One region of the Nocardia sp. NPDC051750 genome, then DNA from elsewhere that is predicted to be linked to it. Evidence: predicted binding sites of a transcription regulator. Region 1 holds the regulator's gene; the other holds the start of a gene.
What was found. Region 1 encodes HspR, which represses chaperone genes until heat shock. Its sites were predicted from a motif close to ANNTGAGTNNNNNNNACTCANNT; they were not measured.
Positions count from the first base shown of each region.

Region 2: a site for HspR is predicted at 9,297-9,319, ahead of lon (endopeptidase La). Genes of this name have one in related genera too.

Region 1 is NZ_JBITCK010000001.1:546,437-556,598, reverse strand. Features, by position in the region: gene ACIA75_RS02390 (S1 family peptidase) at 1-929, opposite strand, end outside; gene ACIA75_RS02385 (hypothetical protein) at 1,072-2,460, opposite strand; gene dnaK (molecular chaperone DnaK) at 3,008-4,864, shown strand; gene grpE (nucleotide exchange factor GrpE) at 4,861-5,586, shown strand; gene dnaJ (molecular chaperone DnaJ) at 5,665-6,831, shown strand; gene ACIA75_RS02365 (heat shock protein transcriptional repressor HspR) at 6,894-7,325, shown strand; gene ACIA75_RS02360 (FAD-binding oxidoreductase) at 7,490-8,263, opposite strand; gene ACIA75_RS02355 (FAD-binding oxidoreductase) at 8,393-9,550, opposite strand; gene clpB (ATP-dependent chaperone ClpB) at 9,885-10,162, shown strand, end outside.
Region 2 is NZ_JBITCK010000001.1:759,357-769,518, forward strand. Features, by position in the region: gene ACIA75_RS03275 (DNA polymerase IV) at 1-507, shown strand, start outside; gene ACIA75_RS03280 (ABC transporter ATP-binding protein) at 582-2,462, shown strand; gene ACIA75_RS03285 (molybdopterin-dependent oxidoreductase) at 2,544-4,136, opposite strand; gene ACIA75_RS03290 (anti-sigma factor domain-containing protein) at 4,343-5,236, opposite strand; gene sigK (ECF RNA polymerase sigma factor SigK) at 5,229-5,912, opposite strand; gene ACIA75_RS03300 (fasciclin domain-containing protein) at 6,063-6,710, opposite strand; gene lon (endopeptidase La) at 6,878-9,220, opposite strand; gene ACIA75_RS03310 (thiamine pyrophosphate-binding protein) at 9,462-10,162, opposite strand, start outside.

The DNA of each region.
Region 1 (10,162 bases):
CGCACGGACGGCTGATCCATTCCCGAGCTCACCGCGCGTTCGTTCAGCTGGATCACCGAGTAGTCGAGGTTGCTCGCGCCGCCCAGTTCCGATTTCACGAATGTGCCGAGCTGCGGGCTCGCCGGGATATTCCGGACATTCGGTCCGTACACGGCGGCGCGTTCATCGCCTTTGTCGAGATTCGGATTGCAGTGCCCGGCACTGATATTCAGTGCGTTCCCGGCGGAGTCGACACTGTTGAAGCCGAACGAGCAGACATCGACGCTGCGCAGTTCGGCATCATCGAGCGGGCCGGGAGCACTGATATAGGTGTCGCCACCCATGGGGTGGCGTTCCACCGGGCCGCCGGCCTCCGGGCCGAGGACGACTTTGATGTTGGCGATCAGGGTCGGCAGATTGAGCACATGCGCCAGCGGCGTATTCGCGACATTCACCACCAGCTGGCTGTTGAGGAAGTCGATGGCGATCGAATTGATCACCTGCGAGATATCCCGGGGCTGTCCGGCGACCCATTGATTCAGTTGTGTCAGCGAGGTTTCCAGTGCGGCGGCCGAAACCGGCGCCAGCCGGGTGTGGTACCCATCGGCGCTGGCCACCTTGGCGGCATCCGGCGAGGTTACGGCGACGATCGGATTACCGTCGGGGGTCATCCACGCACCGGCGAAAACGTCGGGACGCTGGGCGCGGAATTCGGCCGCATAATCCTGCAGCTGCTGGGCGCGGGCCGACCGGTCCAGATATTCGGTCGGGGTCATATGCAGATCGCGGGACAACGCCTGTACGAATTCGGCCGGCAGGTCCTCGGCTCTGAGCTGTTCCGGAGCGGGTGCCGCGGTCGCCGGGACCGCACCGAACAGAGGAGTCAGGAGAACGGCAGAGCTGAGGATGGCAGCTTTGACCGCGGCGCGACGCGCCACCGACTTGCGCATGGAGTCCCTTCGTAGGCACTGTGTGCCGATAATCCGTGGCCACGGGATTGAATCCGTTGGCGCACAGGTTTGGTCGAGCTGACCGGGCTGCCGGGGTGGCCGGGAAAACACCGGTCAGGCGAACACTCTAAGGCACAAAGCGCTATCTGGCTTCCTCTTGACGGCCTTCTTTGGAACCGGTGTCGGGAAGGTCCGGATCTTCGGTACGGAACGGCATGGGGAACGGAAAGAACTCGAACCCGGGCCGCGCCCGAGTTGTCGTGGTTTCGCTGGTGGTGGGCTCGGTGAGCGTCGGACCGGTCGGTTCGGTGCTGGTCGGAACCGAACTCGTGGGCGGCACCGATTGCGTCGTCGTGGTCACCGGGGCCGGGGTGGCGACGGGGGGCGCCGGCGCAGGGGTCGGCTCGGGCTCGTAGGTCGGCTCGGGTTCGTACGTCGGTTCGGGCTCGTAGGTCGGCTCGGCGGGGGGCGCGACCGGCTGCGGCAGCACGGGCGGTGGCGCAGGAGGGGTCTCGGTGACCGTGGTGGCCGCCGGTGCCGGGCCGGGTTCGGCGGCGCCCGGGCGCAGGAAAGCGGTGACCCCCAGTGCGCCGATCAGGAGACCCACTAGTGCGGCCGCCGCTACCAGCACGACCGTGCGCCGGGAGACCTTCGGCTCGGCCGGAGCGGTGGGGCGGGGGGTTCCGCGCGGTGGCGTCGTGGTGGATTCCCGGGCGGGCGGGCCGGCATCCGGGACGCCCGGGTCGGCTGCCGGTAGCACGCCGGCCGCCGAGCTGATCCCCAATCCGGCGGCGAGTACACCCAGGCTGGGTCCGCCGTAAGTGGCCTCGGGGTCCGCGGCTGCCGGATCCACCTCGGAGTACGTGTCGGCGGGGGTAACCACGGGATACGTCGCGGCGGGGGTCACCGCGGAGTACGCCTTGGCCGGGGTGTCGCCCGCGCCGAGTTTCGGCATGACGACCGTGTCGAGGAAGGAATTCTCGGCGGTGGTGGGGTCGGGCGGGGTCGCGCCGGCCGGGGTCTCCAGTACCACGGCCAGGGCGGCGCGGCCGGCGCTCTCGGCGAAATACCGGCCGATGTCCTCCGCGCTGTGGCCGCCGCGTGGCGGCAGTTCGTTCTCGCCGATGAGGGCAACGGATTTGAGACCCAGATAGTCGAGTGCGCCGCGTAGTGCGAAGACCTGCGCGGCGGGCCAGTCGCCCGGATGGGTGGCGTAGAACTCGGCGGGGCCGTTGAGGTATTCGGCGGTCAGGTTGATCAGGCAGAACATCGCGGTGGCGAGCAGGTCTTCACCGCGATAGGCCTCACCGTCGTCCACCGACACCCCGGCCGGATCGCCTACGGCCGAAACGAAACCGGTGATCGTGTGGGTGTATCCGGGTGGGGCCGACAGTCCGCCGAGCGCCGCGTCGCCGTCTTCGGACATATGCAGAATCGGCTCGCGGATGACGAAATGCGGGTCCCCGTCATCGCTGACGATCGCCGCGGTGCACGCATCCTCGGCGATGTGCAGGCCCACCCCAGTGGCCATCCTCGGATCCTCGCTTCGACTACCTCATCCACGCTACGGGTTCGCTCATGACCGCATCCGGCGCGGCGCGCACGGTGACCACGGGCGGAGCATTGACAATAGCTCCGATCGAGGGTCGATGTGGATCCGGGCGCGGCCGGATGGCGGGTCCCGGGCGCGGCACGGCCGGGTCGCGATTGCGCACCGCCCGGGGTTTCCCGAGGTGGGTGCGGTGAAGAGTGGTTCCGGGTAGCGGCGTGCGGGTGGGAATAGATCGCCGGGCCCGGGGGTTGAGCTGATCGGCAATGTTGAGTGGGTCCGACTCAAGTTTGACTTGACGGTCCGCGCGGAGACGGGCAGGATTGAGCCGACCACGCTCAGCATTGCTGGGACCGTGCTCTACGCAGTGCCTGGGGCTGGTCCGGGCGCCGGTCGGCGCCGTGTTCTCGTCGCGCTTCCGGCGCGGGGGGTCCGGTGCGCCTTCGGCGCAGAGGGGTCCGGTGCGCCTCCGGCGCAGTGGGCAACAGCCCGTACAGACACAAGCAGTCGAAAATGAGGAGGAACACAAATGGCTCGTGCGGTCGGAATCGACCTCGGGACCACGAACTCGGTCGTCGCCGTTCTCGAAGGTGGTGAGCCGGTCGTCGTCGCCAACTCCGAGGGTTCGCGCACTACGCCCTCTATCGTCGCGTTCGCGAAGAACGGCGAGGTTCTCGTGGGCCAGCCCGCCAAGAACCAGGCCGTCACCAACGTCGACCGTACGATCCGCTCGGTCAAACGCCATATCGGCACCGACTGGACCGTGGAGATCGACAGCAAGAAGTACACCTCGCAGGAGATCAGCGCGCGCACGCTGATGAAGCTGAAGCGCGACGCCGAGTCCTACCTGGGTGAGGAGATCACCGACGCGGTAATCACCGTCCCGGCGTACTTCGAGGACGCCCAGCGGCAGGCCACCAAGGAAGCCGGCCAGATCGCCGGCCTCAATGTGCTGCGTATCGTCAACGAGCCCACCGCCGCGGCCCTGGCCTACGGCCTGGACAAGGGCGACAAGGAACAGACCATCCTGGTCTTCGACCTCGGTGGCGGCACCTTCGACGTCTCGCTGCTGGAAATCGGCGAGGGCGTCGTCGAGGTCCGCGCCACCTCCGGTGACAACCACCTCGGTGGTGACGACTGGGACGAGCGGGTCGTTTCCTGGCTGGTCGACAAGTTCAAGGCCAGCTCGGGCATCGACCTGACCAAGGACAAGATGGCCATGCAGCGGCTGCGTGAGGCCGCCGAGAAGGCCAAGATCGAGCTGAGCTCCTCGCAGAGCACCTCGATCAACCTGCCCTACATCACCGTCGACGCGGAGAAGAACCCGCTGTTCCTCGACGAGCAGCTGACCCGCGCCGAGTTCCAGAAGATCACCTCGGACCTGCTCGACCGCACTCGTGCGCCGTTCCAGTCCGTGGTCAAGGACGCCGGGATCAAGGTCGCCGATATCGACCATGTCGTGCTCGTCGGTGGCTCCACCCGCATGCCCGCGGTCTCCGAACTGGTCAAGGAACTGACCGGTGGCAAGGAGCCCAACAAGGGCGTGAACCCGGACGAGGTCGTCGCCGTCGGCGCCGCCCTGCAGGCCGGTGTGCTCAAGGGTGAGGTCAAGGACGTCCTGCTGCTCGATGTGACCCCGCTGTCGCTGGGTATCGAGACCAAGGGTGGCGTGATGACCAACCTCATCGAGCGCAACACCACCATTCCGACCAAGCGTTCGGAAACCTTCACCACGGCCAATGACAACCAGCCGTCGGTGCAGATCCAGGTGTTCCAGGGTGAGCGCGAGATCGCCGCGCACAACAAACTGCTCGGCTCCTTCGAGCTGACCGGTATCCCGCCGGCCCCGCGCGGTGTGCCGCAGATCGAGGTCACCTTCGATATCGACGCCAACGGCATCGTGCACGTGACCGCGAAGGACAAGGGCACCGGTAAAGAGAACACGATCAAGATCCAGGACGGCTCCGGCCTGTCCAAGGAAGAGATCGACCGGATGGTCAAGGACGCCGAGGCGCATGCCGCCGAGGACAAGGCGCGTCGCGAGGAGGCGGAGACCCGCAACCAGGCCGAATCGCTGGTCCATCAGACCGAGAAGTTCATCGCCGATAACGAGGACAAGGTCCCGGCGGACGTGAAGTCCAAGGTCGAGGCCGCCATCGCGGAGGCCAACGAGGCGCTGAAGGGCACCGATACCGCCGCGGTGAAGGCCGCGGTGGAGAAGCTGGCCACCGAATCGCAGGCGCTGGGTCAGGCGATCTACGAGTCGTCTCAGGCGTCCGAGGGCGCGGCCGGCGGTGACGGCGCCGCGGGCGCCGGGGCAGCCGGTGACGACCAAGTGGTCGACGCCGAGGTCGTGGACGAGCCGGTCGACACGGAGAAGAAGTGACGAACGCAGCCGACAATTCCGAGGAACCGATCAGCTTCGTCGACAAACGCAAGATCGATCCGGAGACCGGTGAGGTTCGCGAACCCGCCGGGGCGGCCGATGAGACCGCCCCGGCCGGGGTCGAGGAGGCCGGTGAGGCGATCGCCCCGCAGGCTCCGCAGTCCGGTCAGGACGGTGACGGCATCGACGTGGCGGCCGCGGAAACCGCGGCCACGCCCGATGCGGCGGCCGAACTCGCCGAGCGCACCGCCGATCTGCAACGACTGACGGCGGAGTACACCAACTACCGCCGCCGGGTCGAACGCGATCGCAAGACCGCCATCGACACCGCGAAGGCCGGAGTGGTCACCGAACTCCTGGGCGTGCTCGACGACCTGGACCGTGCCAAAGCGCACGGTGATCTGGAATCCGGGCCGTTGCGCTCGGTGGCCGACAAGCTGATCGAGGCATTGCGCAAACAGGGGCTCGACGAATTCGGGTCCGAGGGCGAACCTTTCGACCCGAATCTGCACGAGGCCGTTCAGCACGAAGGTTCCGGGCACGATCCGGTGATCGGTGTGGTGATGCGCAAGGGGTACCGGTTCGGTGAGCGGGTGCTGCGGCACGCGCTGGTCGGGGTGACCGACGGCGTAGGCGATATCGGAGCGGGTCCGGATGCCGCTGCCGCGGCGGAACCCGCCGCAGCGGAGGCATCGGATGCGGATGCCGGATCGAAAAATTAGCGATTCCACCGCGCGGCGTCGCGAAACGAATTCCACAGCGCGGCGTCGCGGAACAACGCGGAAAGGAGGAGATGCCCGGTGAGCCAGCGGGAGTGGATCGAAAAGGACTTCTACAAGGAACTGGGTGTCTCCTCCGACGCCTCCACCGAAGAGATCAAGAAGGCGTATCGCAAACTCGCCCGTGATCTGCACCCGGACGCCAATCCGGGTGACCCCAAGGCCGAGGAACGGTTCAAGGCCGTGAGCGAGGCCCATACCGTGCTGTCGGATTCGGCCAAACGTGCCGAATACGACGAGACCCGCCGCCTTTTCGCCGGCGGCGGGTACGGCCGGGGTGGCGGTTTCTCGCCCGGTGCCGGCGGTGGTTTCACCCAGAGTTTCGACCTGGGCGATATCTTCGGCCAGGCGGGTGCGGCCGACGGTGGTCTGGGCGATCTGTTCGGGGGCCTGTTCAACCGGGGCGGTGGCGGCGGTACCCGCACCAGCCGGCCCCGCCGAGGCTCGGACGTGGAGGCGGAAACGACTCTCGGGTTCCGGGAGGCGGCCCGCGGTGTGACGGTGCCGCTGCACCTGACCAGCCCGTCGCCGTGCACCACCTGCCACGGCAGCGGCGCGAAACCGGGCACCAGCCCGCGGGTGTGCCCGATCTGCAACGGCAGCGGGGTGGTGAGCCGGAATCAGGGCGCGTTCGGATTCAGTGAGCCGTGCGACGACTGCCGGGGCACCGGTTCGATCATCGACGATCCGTGCGTGGACTGCCACGGCAGCGGTATCCAGAATCGCACCCGCACCATCAATGTCCGGATCCCGCCCGGGATCGCCGACGGACAGCGGATCCGGCTGGCCGGTCAGGGCGAGGCCGGGCTGCGCGGGGCGCCCTCGGGTGACCTGTTCGTCACGGTGCGGGTCAGCCAGGACAAGGTCTTCGGCCGGACCGGCGACGACCTCACCCTGGCACTCCCCGTCAGTTACAGTGAACTGGTGCTCGGCACGACCGTATCGGTGCCCACCCTGGAGGGCCGGGTCGGCGTGAAGGTGCCACCGGGTACCGCGGACGGGCGCACCCTCCGGGTGCGTGGTCGTGGGGTTCCCAAACGTGGTGGCGGAGCCGGTGATCTGCTGGTCACCGTGAAGGTCGCCGTGCCGCCGAAGCTGGACGACGATGCCGTGGCCGCGATGCGCGCGCTACAGGAGGCGGAGAAGGCCAGCGGCTTCGATCCGAGAGCTGGATGGGCAGGTGCGTGATGTCCAACGATCCGAAACGGGTGTCGCCCGAGAGTAGCTCGGCGCGTCCGGCGGCCCGAGCGATGGGCCCGGAGGCGGCAGCGCAGCGTAACCACGGAGGGCCCCGGGAGGGCCGCCAATCGAGCACAGAATACTTTGTGATCTCGGTGGCCGCCCAGTTGGCAGGTATGCATGCGCAGACCCTGCGCACCTACGACCGGCTGGGATTGGTGACACCGCAGCGCACGTCGGGTGGCGGTCGGCGCTATTCGGAACGGGACGTGGAGCTGCTGCGTGAGGTGCAGCGGCTCTCCCAGGACGAAGGCGTCAACCTGGCCGGGATCAAACGGATCATCGAACTCACCAACCAGGTGACCGAACTCCAGCAGCGGGTCGTGGAACTGGCCGCGGAGCTGGAACGGGAACGGTCCCGGCCGGACTACCGGCCGGAACTGATCCCCCCGCAACGCAATACCGCCCTGGTCGTCTGGCAGCCCCGCAACCGTCGCCGCTGAGCGAGATATCCGGCGCCGAGTTCGGCGAGGCCCTAGGAGGTGTTGGCCCGGCCCTGTTTCCAGACCCTCGAAGCACCTGTGCCGCCGGCGCGAGTCCCGAGGGCTGAAAGTAGGCCCCAAGGGGCCGGAATCCGCGACACCGAAGCCGCGGCGAGTCGATAGATTCAAGCGCCTTCGAACTGGATCCGTTCCGGCGGAGTTCCCGCGTCGAGCAGACGTTCGACTGTGGACCTGGTCATCGCCGGTGACCCGCATACCAGCACCTGGTGCCGGTTGAAGGAGCCGTAGGACCCGACCACTTCGGCGAGGGTGCCCTGGATCAGGTCATCCTCGTCGAAAGCTATGTTCACCCGGTGGCTTTCGTGCCATTCGTCCGGCCAGGAAGGGTCGTCGAGGCGTTCCACGACCGGGACGACCGTGAGCCACGGCAGGTCGGCCGCCAGCAGGACCAGCATGTCGGCGGCGTACAGGTCCCGGGGCGAGAATCCCCCGAAGAAAAGGTAGGTGGCCGGCGGACATTCGTGGCGCGCGAGTTCGAGGATCTGGGACCGCAGCGGCGCGAGTCCGGTACCGCCCGCGATCATCACCACCTCGTCACCGTTGGGGTCCACATCGAACATTCCCTGTGGCGCAGCCAGTTTCCATTGATCCCCGACCGAGGTATCGGCCACGATCCCGCCGCTGCACCAGCCGCCGGCCACGGTGCGGATATGGAATTCGAGTTTCCCGTCCAGTGAGGGCGGGAGGGCGGGAGAGAAACGGCGCCGCATTCCCGGGAACTGCGGAACCTCCACCTCCACCGACTGTCCCGCAGTGAACGGTACGTATTCGCCGATCAGCCGGACCACCGCCAGATCGTGGCGCAACCGGTGGTGCTCGACCACGTCCGCACGCCACTGCGCGGAACGGTCCGGGTGCACGCGGGGATCCCTGTTCAACAGCACTCCTTCGGAGCAGATCGATGCGGTCGGCGGAGGCCGGAGTGCAGGCGGAGGTATCGCATCAAGAGCACTCCTTCGGGGCATGTTCATACGGTCGTCGGAGACCGCCGAGGCGGAGGTGCCGCATCAGACCGGATCAGTGCTGATGATCTCCTCCGGGGTACCGACCGCGAGCAGCGCGCGCCGGGTGTCGGCGATCATCTTCGCCGAGCCGGCGATCTGGATCTGCCGATCCTCCCACGCGCCGAAACTGGCCACGACGGCGCCGAGATTGCCCACCAGGCGCCGATGCATGCCGTAGGGCGCGTCCTCGGTGGGATGCGGATACCACCAGGGGTTGGTCTTGTGCTCGCAGACCGGGACGATAGTGAGCCACGGGTTGCTCTGCGAGAGCTGCCACATGTTCTCCACGTCGTACAGATCGCAGGGATAGACCCCGCCGATGAAGAAGTGCACCCGCGGGTTGATTCCACGCCGGCCCATTTCGATCAGCTGGGCGCGCAGCGGTGCGATACCGGTGCCCGAGCCGATCATCAGCACATCGCGGCCGCTGTCCGGATCGACCTGCAGGCCGCCGAGCGGACCGCCGATGAGCCAGCGGTCGCCGACCTTGGTTTCGTTGACGATCGAGGGGCTCACCCAGCCGCTACGGACCTTGCGGACATGGAATTCGATCTCGCCGTAGGGGTTGGACGGGATGGCCGGGGAGAGGTACCGCCACATCCGGGGCCGCTGCGGGACCGATACCGGGACATACTGGCCCGCGACGTAGGGGATCGGGTCATCGGACTGCAAACGGACGATCGCGAGGTCGTCGAGGACGTGCCGGTGCCCGACAACGGTCGCTTCCCAATAGGGCGGGGAATCGTCGGAATTGGCGCCTATCGCCATGGCGGCGGAGATGAGCAGGCAGACATCGCGCCATCCTTCGGCGAGTTCTCTGGTCCAGTTCGGACCGTTGTAGGTCTGGAAGGCGGCGTACAGCGCGGGACCGGCCTGGTCGTAGTGCGCGGCCTCGACCCCGTATTTGCGATGGTCGCGCGCGAGTTGCTCGAGAAACTTCTGTGCGCGGTCCCAGTCCTCGAGGTGGTCGAGCATGTACTGGATTGCGGTGGCCAGCCGTTTCGGCTGCATATCCATGGCCGGTGGGAACAACTCCCGCAGCCGCGGATTCACGCCGAACAGGTGACCATAAAATGCGCTGACCAACCGCTCGATTCCCTGCGGTGTGTCCAGCACCGACTGGAAATTGGCGCGGACCAGCGCTGCCGAACGCGCATCCACGGCGTGGAGCTTCCTTTCCCTGATGTCTGCCCGAAGGGACGTAGCCGTTACCGGCCGTCCTTCATCCGACCAGTATCCCCGAAAATTGTGATGATGGTGTATGTGAAATACGAATACGGGGTTTGACCGATCTTGTTCGCGGGTACCGCGGCGGCGGCATCGGCCGGGAGCCAGCACTTTTCCGGCAACCTCGAGCGGAGGACGTCGACCAGAAAAATCTCAAACTTGAGCGGAACAGACTCAACCTTTCGAACGTTGAACCGAGCAGAACGGCACGAGTCCCCGGAACGGGTGCGGTTGCCGGAGGAGATATCGACTAGCAGGAAGGTGCTTCGTGGACTCGTTCAACCCCACCACCAAAACCCAGGCCGCCCTGACCGCCGCATTGCAGGCAGCGTCGGCGGCCGGTAACCCGGAGATCCGGCCGGCTCATCTGCTGGTGGCGCTACTGGACCAGACCGACGGGATCGCCGGGCCGCTGCTGAAAGCGGTCGGCACCGATCCGGCTACGGTGCGCCGCGAAGCCCAGGACATTGTCGACCGGCTGCCGCGAGCCACCGGCGCCACCACCGCTCCACAACTCGGCCGGGAGGCGCTGGCCGCGATCACCTC
Region 2 (10,162 bases), 210 kb from region 1:
ATCGGCAACCGGATCGCCGCCCGGCTGGCCGAACTGGATATCCACACGATCGGGGACCTGATGGCTGCCGACCGGGCTGTGCTGGCGGCGGAATTCGGGCCTGCCAACGGGCCCTACCTGTGGGTTATGGGCCGTGGAGCCGGGGACACCGAGGTGGTCACCAAACCGCCGCCCCCGGTGGGGCGCAGTAAATCGGAGACTTTCCCGCGCGACCTCACCGAACGCGAGGATATGCGCGCCCAGGTCGCGCGCCTGGCGGCCGAAGTCACCGAGGAGATCGCGGCGGCCGGCCGGGTCGCGGTCCGGGTGGCGGTCACGGTGCGCACCAGCACGTTCTACACCCGCAGCAAACAGTCGAAGCTGGCGCAACCGACTGTCGATATCGCCACAGTCACCGATACCGCGTTGCGGATTCTCGATCGTTTCCCGCTGGACCGGCCGGTCCGCTTGCTCGGTGTCCGGCTGGAACTCGCTCCCGTGGAAGATTCTGCCGCCCCGGCGCCTTGACCTGAATAAAGGTTTAGCTTTTAGTGTCGGTGCACTGGAGTCGAATAGGGCTCCGGAGCGGAAGGACATGTCAGATGAGCATGGAATCGGTCGCCTGGGACCAGATGTACCGGCGCATGCACGCGCCCGAGGAACAGCGTGCCTTCAGCCTCGCCACCGCCCGGCGCATCCTGCGGTTCGCGCAGCCGCACCGCCGCCGGATGGGCGCGTTCCTGGCGTTCAGCGTGGTCGCCGCGGTCCTGGCGGTCGCGACGCCACTGCTCGCGGGCCGGGTGGTCGACGGTATCGTCAGCGGCTCCGCGCCGCGGACGGTGATCCTGCTGGCGCTGGCCATCGCCTGCCTCGCCGTCTTCGACGCCGGGCTCGGCCTCGTCATCCGGTGGCTCTCGGCGCGGATCGGCGAGGGTTTGATCCTCGACCTGCGCACCGCCGTGTTCGATCATGTGCAGCGGATGCCGATCGCCTTCTTCACCCGGACCCGCACCGGCGCACTGATCAGCCGGCTGAACAATGATGTGATCGGGGCGCAGCGGGCGTTCAGCGATACGTTGTCCGGGGTGGTCGCGAATCTCGTCACGGTCGCGCTCACCCTGGTGGTGATGCTCCAATTGTCCTGGCAGATAACGCTACTCGCGCTGTTGCTGCTACCGGTGTTCGTGATACCGGCCCGGCAAATGGGCAATCGGCTGGCCGATATCCAGCGGGAGGCGGCCGGATTGAACGCGTCCATGAGCACCCAGATGACCGAACGCTTCTCCGCACCCGGCGCAACCCTGGTGAAACTCTTCGGCCGGCCGCGGCAGGAATCCGACGAATTCGCCCTGCGCGCCCGGCGGGTGCGCGATATCGGCGTCCGCACCGCCATGCTGCAGACCGTATTCGTCACCGCGTTGACGCTGGTGTCGGCGCTGGCGGTGGCACTGGTGTACGGGTTGGGCGGCTGGTACGCGCTGCGCGGGCAGCTGGACGCCGGGGCGGTCGTCGCCCTGTCACTGCTGCTGACCAGGCTGTACTCCCCGCTCACCGCCTTGGCCAGCGCGCGGATGGAAGTGATGTCGGCACTGGTGAGCTTCGAGCGGGTATTCGAGGTGCTGGACCTGGAACCGCTGATCCAGGACGCTCCGGACGCCCGGCCGGTCCCCGAAGGCCCGGTCTCGGTGGAATTCGACGACGTACGCTTCGGGTACCCCGCTGCCGACAAGGTCTCGCTGGCCTCCCTCGAGGAGGTAGCGACGCTGGATACCCGGGGCGGCGAGGAAGTGCTGCACGGCATCTCCCTGCGTGCCGAACCCGGCGAACTGATCGCTCTGGTGGGCTCCTCCGGTGCGGGTAAATCGACCATCGCCCAGCTGGTTTCGCGGCTCTACGACGTCGATTCCGGTGCCGTGCGGCTGGGCGGGGCGGACGTCCGCGAATTGACCACCGGCTCGATCCAGGACACGGTCGGCCTGGTCACGCAGGACGGCCACCTGTTCCACGACACCATCCGGGCCAACCTGCTACTGGCCGCACCCGATGCCGGCGAGGCGCACCTGTGGGACGCGCTCGGCCGCGCCCGATTGGCCGACCTGGTCGCCTCGTTACCCGATGGGCTGGACACGGTGGTCGGGGAGCGTGGCTACCGGCTCTCCGGCGGGGAACGCCAGCGCCTGACCATCGCCCGCCTGCTGCTCAAACAACCGCGGGTGGTGATTCTCGACGAAGCCACCGCCTCCCTCGACTCCACCTCCGAAGCGGCGGTACAGGCCGCGCTGAACGAAGCGTTGCAGGGACGCACGGCCCTGGTGATCGCGCACCGGCTCTCGACCGTTCGCGCCGCCGACCAGATCCTGGTGGTGGAGGCCGGACGGATCGTGGAGCACGGATCGCATCCGGAGCTGCTCGCCGCGGACGGGCGCTACGCCGAGCTCTACCGCACCCAATTCGCCGATGATCCCGCTCCGGCCGCGGCCTGAAGGGCGCAGCTCATCCACAGGCTGCCCGGAACCACGCGATCCCCGGTACCGGCCATCCGGCCGGTACCGGGGCTGCCGATGTCATCGCACCCGGAAGGACCGCGAATGCCATCCGGTGGCACCGTCGGGTACCGGATCGGCCCGCTGTTCGGTCTGCACCCGGCCCTCCCCGTCGGTGGCGCGGACGCGCAGCGTGTGGTCCCCGGGTGTCGCGTCCCAGCGCCAGGTCCACTGCCGCCAGGTATCGAGCGAATACTCCGGAGCCAGGTCGGCCGGTTGCCAGGGGCCGTCGTCGACCTGGAGCTCGACCGCACTGATACCGCGATGTTGCGCCCAGGCCACCCCGGCAACAACGGTCTGCCCCGGAGCGACCCGTGCGAATGAGGCGGGAACGTCGATCCGGGACGCGGTTTTGATCGGGCCCCGAGCCGACCACCCGCGCCGGGTCCAGTAAGCCTGTGCCCTGTCGAATCTGGTGAGTTCGAGATCGACCACCCATTTGGTGGCACTGACGTATCCGTAGAGACCGGGGACCACCAGCCGGGCGGGATACCCGTGCTCGACCGGAAGCGGAGCACCGTTCATCCCGACCGCCAGCAGCGCGTCGCGACCGTCCGTCAGCGCCGCCACCGGTGTCCCCGCGGTGAATCCGTCCGCACTGGTGGACAGGACCATATCCGAGTCCGGGCGGACGCCGGCCTCGGCCAGCAGCTCCGCCAGCGGATATCCGATCCACCTCGCGTTTCCGATCAGATCACCCCCGACCTCGTTGGAGACGCAGGTCAGTGTGATGATCTTCTCCACCGCGGGCCGGCGCAGCAGATCGTCCATGGTCAGCTCGATCTCACGGTCGACCATGCCGTGGATACGCAACCGCCAGTTCTCACTCGTCACCGCCGGGATCCGCAGCGCGGTGTCGATTCGGTAGAAAGTGTCGTTCGGCGTGACGAATTCGGTGAGCCCGGACACCGGGGGATCGGTACCCGCCGGTGGCGGCGCCGCGGCGACTCGGGGCCGCGGCACGACGAAACGTTCCAGATCCGCGGTGACCGCGCGCATCCGCTCCCCGACCCAGCGTCCGGCCACCGCGGTTCCGGCCGCGACCGCGGTGGCTCCCGCCGCCAGCATCAGGAACCGGCGCCTGGACGGATCCATGGACCCACCTGCTCCGGGCATCGCATCCGGTGCCGAGCGCGGTGCGCGGGCTATCAGGAACCGCAAGGTGAGAATGCCCGCCGCAGTACCGAGGAGGACAGGAATCGCGAACACCGCGGTCGCGGTGGGCCGCGTCAGCACGATCACGCAGACGGCGAGTCCGAGCACCACCAGCAGCGCACTACCGTACGGCCGCCGCCGTTCCAGCAGGCCCACGCCAACAGCGAGGACCGCCGTCACCGCAGCCATGGCGAGGAACAGGACCAGCTTGTCCTGGGTGCCGAATTGTTCGATAGCGAACTCGCGCAACGCCTCCGGTGTATGGTCGATCACCGTTGCCCCGAGCGCCACGAACGGTGAGGCGTCGGGATCGATCAGACCGGCGAACAATTCCGCGATACCGAGAACCATCCCGGCGGCCACGAGCCCGCACACACCCGCGGCGCCCGCTCCCGGCGTCCCACGCCCCGCGGCCGGTTCCGGGGTTCGCCCAGCGGCCGGGTCCATTGTCTCGTGCATCTGCGCTCCTCCATCGGGCTCGTCGACCCGCCTGCCCGGGAATTCGTCGATCCACCCGTTGTGGATGGTGTCACTGCGGGCACAACCGGTGAAGGCAGCCGGGTCAGGCGTCACCGAACCGTCAGGAATCTGCAGCTGCCGATCTACAGATCGTTACCTGCTCGCGGTACTCGCGGGTTCCCGGTCTCGATATCGGCCGGAAGCGCTCAGCCCAGCGCGATCGCCCCCAGTGGCGTACCGGTCGGCGCCGGGGAACCGCCGTCGGGCTCGAGGGTCACCGCGAGCTGGTCGGAAACGGCGAACTCGGTGACATAGGGCGAACCTTCGGCGGGCAATCGGTCCAGCACGCCCGCCGAGCGCGGAACCCCGGCGGCATCGATCAACCACAACTGGTAGTCGCTTCCGTCCGGCGGCGCGGCCACCGCGTCGAAGGAAACGGTGGCCGCGCCCAGTTCGGCGGAAACGTGGACGGTGAGCGTTCCGCCGCCGAGCTCGGTGGTGGAGGTCCGGGCATCGGGCTGGTCACGCACCTCCTGCGCCGAGACGGTACCGCCGGGCGGCTCACCGGTGCGCTGGTCGAGTATGCCGATGCCGATGCCGATGGCCACCACCACCGCGGCGGCAGCCGCGAACCATCCCACCCGCCGTATTCTGCGCTGCCGGGCCCGCTCGAGCTCATCGGTGTCGTCACCGGCGGACGCGCCGGACGCGATCGGCACGCCGCTGCCCGTTCCTGCCGAATCCCGCGACGCCGGCGTATCCGTCCCGGGCAGCTGGTCCCGTCCGGCGGAAGCGGATTGCCGCTCGCCGGTGTGCACATCCGACCGCGCCCCCGGGCGGGAATCGAGCGCCGCGAGGATGCGCGCTTCCACGCGCGCAGGCGGCGCCTGCGCATCGAGGATGGACAGGGCACCCATCGCTTCGCGGATATCGCGCACGACGTTTTCGAATGACCGCGCGTCCGCCGGATCGGCGGTACGCAATCGCTGTTCGATATCGTCGCTTTCGGCGGCCGAAACCGCGTCGAGCGCGTACGGGATCGCTAGATCGACCAGGTCGCCGTTGCTGCCCGGTGAATCGGGCGGGGAGGTGTCAGGCATCGGTAGCAACCCCTGAGAGACAGTTCTGGAGCCGTTTCAGACCGTCACGGATCCGGCTCTTGATGGTGGGCAGTGGTGAATCGAGATGGTCGGCCACCTCGCGGTAGGTGCGTCCGCCGTAATAGGCGAGTGCGATGGTCTCGCGCTGCGTGGCAGTCAGCACTTCCAGACACTCGCGGACGGCCTGTTCGTCGAACCGCTGGTCGACCGTTTCGGCGACGATATCGTGGTCACGCCCCAAATTGCGGTGGCCGTACACGACATCGCGCCCGGCGGCCGACTCCTCAGCACGTACCCGGTCGACAGCGCGCCGGTGGGTGATCATCATCAACCAGCCGATCGCGCTGGACCGCGCCGGGTCGTACCGGGCCGCGGCAGACCAGACCTGGAGAAACACCTCCTGGGTGGTTTCCTCGGCAGCCGCCGGGCTGCGCAGGACCCGCCGCGCCAGCCCGAACACCCGGGGACTGGTCTCCCGGTAGAACCGGGTGAAGGATTCCCGGTCACCATTGCCCGCCGCGTGCAGCAGATCCGCGAGCCGGAGTTGGGTCGCGCGGTCATCGTGGCCTTCGGATCGGACCGGGCAGGCCGCCGCCTCGTTATCGCCGGCCTCGGCCCCCGGCCCGGCGATCCGGAGCCGGATCGGCCCGGAGTCGGATTCCGGCCAGTTCGTCATGATCGTGCCCTCGACTGCATGGCAAGGTGTTCGCCGCGCATGTTCACCCGGATGGCCACGAAACCCCAGCTGTTGCGCAGGTCACTTCTACGAGGCGGACGCATCATGGGATCAGTCTTGTCCATCGAGTGCCGGGACGCCGGAGAATTGTCAGGCAGGCGGCATGAGCACCCCGTCGATCATGTAGACCGTGGCGTTCGCGGTCTGCACTCCACCGCAGATCACCGATGCGTTCGCTACCTCGATATCGGCGCCGTCCCGCGTAACGGTCACGGTGTCACCCTGAACGGTCGGATGGTCGCCGGCGATTGCGCCGGGTTCGATCCGGCCCGGGATCACGTGATAAGTGAGGATGTCGGTCAGCGCCGCGGAATCGGTTTTCAGGCTTTCCAGAGTCGCCGGATCGATTTTCGCGAATGCCGAATCCACCGGCGCGAAAACGGTGAATTCGCCGCCGTTGAGCGTATCCACGAGGTTCACCTGCGGATTGAGTTGGCCGGACACTGCCTGCACGAGGGTTTTCAGCATCGGATTGTTGGCGGCCGCCACGGCGACCGGGTCCGCTGCCATGCCGGCCACCGACCCCGCACCGGTGGGCACCTGTGCGGCGTAGTCGGCGCAACCTGGACCGACGAGACCGGCAGCCGGATCATCCGCGGCCGCGGTGGTTGTCGTCGAGCCGGTCGCCGAAGTCGCTGTGCCCGCGGAACTGTCGTCACTGGTGCACGCTGTCGCGCCGATGAGCGCAGTCGAGGAGACAAGCGCAGCCAGGAGCGCAACACGCTGCATACTCTTCATGGATTTCCGTCACTTTCGGCCGGGACGACCTCGTTGGTCGCACAGCGAACATTGCAGGACGGAGTTCGGCTTGCCCGACGGCGCGGATGGGCAGACGGGCCGAGAGTCCGCGTAGGAACGGGCCGTGACAGTCCTGCGCGACTGCCACGACCCGTTGCTGCGTGCGATCAGACGGAGACGGCCAGTTGGCCACCGTCGAACGCCGGTTCCCGGACCGGCTCTATGGCGTAGGCCAGGATTTCGGCAACATCGCCCACCGGGCGGACATCGAGTTCGGCCAGCACATCGGCGGGAACGTCGTCGAGGTCAGGCTCGTTGCGGGCCGGGATGAACACCGTCTTCAGACCGGCGCGCTGGGCGGCGAGCAGCTTCTGCTTCACTCCGCCGATCGGGAGCACTCGGCCGTTCAGCGTGACCTCACCGGTCATTCCGACGTCGGAACGAACCGGACGCCCCAGTGCCAGCGAAACCAGCGCGGTGACCATGGTGACACCGGCGGACGGACCGTCCTTGGGCACGGCGCCGGCCGGGACGTGCAGGTGCAGGCTGCGGTCCAGGACCGAGGACTCGATACCGATCTCGCCCAGATGCGACCGCACGTAGGTCAGCGCGATCTGCGCCGATTCCTTCATGACGTCACCCAGTTGCCCCGTCAGCGTCAGCGACCGTTCGCCTTCGGCGTTGTTCGCCTCGATATAGAGGACGTCACCGCCGAGCCCGGTGACCGCCAGCCCTGTCGCCACGCCCGGCACCGCCGTACGTTCGGCCGAATCCGGGGTGAACCGCGGCCTGCCCAGGTACTCCTTCAAATCGGCGACATCGATGGTCAATGCTTCGCGGTCGGGGCTCGAAGCCGGCTGCTCCGTCGCTCCGGTGTCGTGGCCGAGTCCGGTTTCGATGTCGGCGCCGGACAGCCGGGTCGCGGCCTTGCGCAGCGCCTTGGCGATGAGCCGTTCCATCTGCCGGACCCCGGCTTCCCGGGTGTAGTCGGCCGCGATCTCGCGGAGCGCGGCATCGGTGACCCGCACCTCGTCGGAGGTCAACGCATTGCGTTCCAGCTGCCGGGGCAGCAGGAAATCGCGGGCGATGGCCACCTTGTCGTCTTCGGTGTAGCCGTCGACGGTGATCACTTCCATCCGGTCCAGCAGCGGGCCGGGGATGGTTTCCATGACATTCGCGGTCGCCAGGAACAGCACATCCGACAGGTCCAGGTCCATATCCAGGTAGTGGTCCCGGAAGGTGTGGTTCTGAGCCGGGTCGAGCACCTCGAGCAGCGCCGATGCGGGATCGCCGCGGAAATCCGCGCCGAGCTTGTCGACCTCGTCGAGCAACACCACCGGGTTCATCGAACCGGCCTCTTTGATCGCGCGCACGATCCGGCCGGGCAGCGCGCCGACATAGGTACGCCGGTGACCGCGGATCTCGGCCTCGTCCCGGACCCCGCCCAGCGCGACGCGCACGAACTTCCGGCCCAGCGCCCGCGCGACGGATTCCCCGAGCGAAGTCTTGCCGACACCGGGTGGACCGGCCAGGACCAGGACCGCGCCCGACCCACGCCCGCCGACGACCTCCAGCCCGCGCCGGGCCCGCCGGGCCCGGACCGCCAGGTATTCGACCATCCGGTCCTTGACCTCGTCCAAGCCGTGGTGGTCGGCGTCGAGCACGGCCCGAGCGGCCGACACATCGGTGGAATCGGTGGTTTTCACCGTCCACGGGAGTTCGAGCACGGTATCGAGCCAGGTGCGGATCCAGCCGGTTTCCGGACTCTGGTCACTGGACCGCTCCAACCGGCCCACCTCGCGCAAGGCCGCCTCCCGGACGGATTCGGGCAGGTCGGCCTGTTCGACCCGGGCCCGGTAATCGTCGGCGCCGTCGGGTTCGTCCTCGCCCAGTTCCTTACGGATGGCGTTGAGTTGCTGGCGCAGCAGGAATTCCCGCTGGCTCTTCTCCATGTTCTCGCGGACCTCGTCACCGATCTTCTCGGTGACCTCTGCCTCGGCGATGTGCGCCTTGGTCCATTCGATCAGGCGGTTCAGCCGGGCCGCGGTATCCGGGGTTTCGAGCAGTTCCCGTTTCTGGTCGGCGGTGAGGTAGGCGGCATAACCGGCCGTATCGGCGACGGCGGAGGGATCGGTGAGCTGGTTGAAGGCGTCGATCATCTGCCAGGCCTCGCGGCGTTGCAGTACGGAGACGACCAGCTTCTTGTACTCGTCGGCCAGTTCCCGGGTCCGGCCGTCGGCGGCGGATGTCTCGACCGGCTCGGCCTCGACCCACAGCGCGGCACCGGGGCCGGTGACACCGTGCCCGATCTTCGCGCGCCGCTCGGCCTTCAGCACCGCGGCCGGGGTACCGCCGCGCATCCGGCCGATCTGGTCGATGGTGGCGATCACGCCGTAGGCGGCGTACCCCTCGGTCAGACGGGGGGCGAGCAGTACGGTTCCGGTCTTCGCGGCCTGCGCGGCATCGATCGCGGCCTGCGCTGATTCGTCCAGTTCGATCGGGACGACCATGCCCGGCAGCACGATGGGATCGGTCAGGAACAGCACCGGAAGATTCAGTGGTGTAGTCACGAACACAACCTCCAATAGTTGAGCTATCCCGACTCAACTTCATGGAGGTGGTCATTGTTCCGCTGCCCGCCGATGTTCGCCCAGGGCGAAGAAGTCGATCCGGGTACCCCACGCCGTCGCTGCGCTCCCCTGGCCGTACCTTCGGTGGTGCGTACAGGCGGGCACCTCCGGGACCGGACGGTCAGTGTCCGGCGAATGCCTCGGCCAGCCACCATGCGCCACCGTCACTGGTGATTTTCGCGTCGATCACCAACGGCCGCGCCTTACCGTTCTGCCGATAGCGGTCGAGCCATTCGCGCACCGCGGCGAGGTCGCCGAGCGAGCGAACCGTGACGCCGGTCGCACCGAAACCTGCGGCAATGGCGGCGATATCGGTCTCCGGGAAGGTCACCGTGGTGTGGTCCGCGGTGGTGAAATGATGCACCTCGGCGCCGTAGGCGGAATCGTTGTACACGATCGCCACCAGCGGTATTTCCGCGCGCACCGCCGTCTCCAGTTCGGCGACCGCCATCAGGAACCCGCCGTCACCGGCCCCGAGGACGGGAAGCCGGCCGGGCTGGGCGAAGGCCGCGCCGATCGCGGTGTGCAGTCCGAGCCCGATCGATTGGAACGCCTGGGTGAAGCAGAAACCGAACTCGTCCGGTACCGATAGATGGGTGGCGGGATAGCCCATGAAGTTCCCGGAATCGATCGAGACGATCCGCTCCGCGGGCAGGATCTCGTCGAGCGCGATCGTCAGCGCCCGGGGATCGATCCGGTCACCCGTCGAGGTGTCGGCCACCGGAACATCCTGCCAGCGACTCGATTTCGCGATCAACGCGGCGACCTCCGCGGTGCGATAGCCGGTTACGGCCTCCGTACCGGACTCCCGGATCGCGGTAA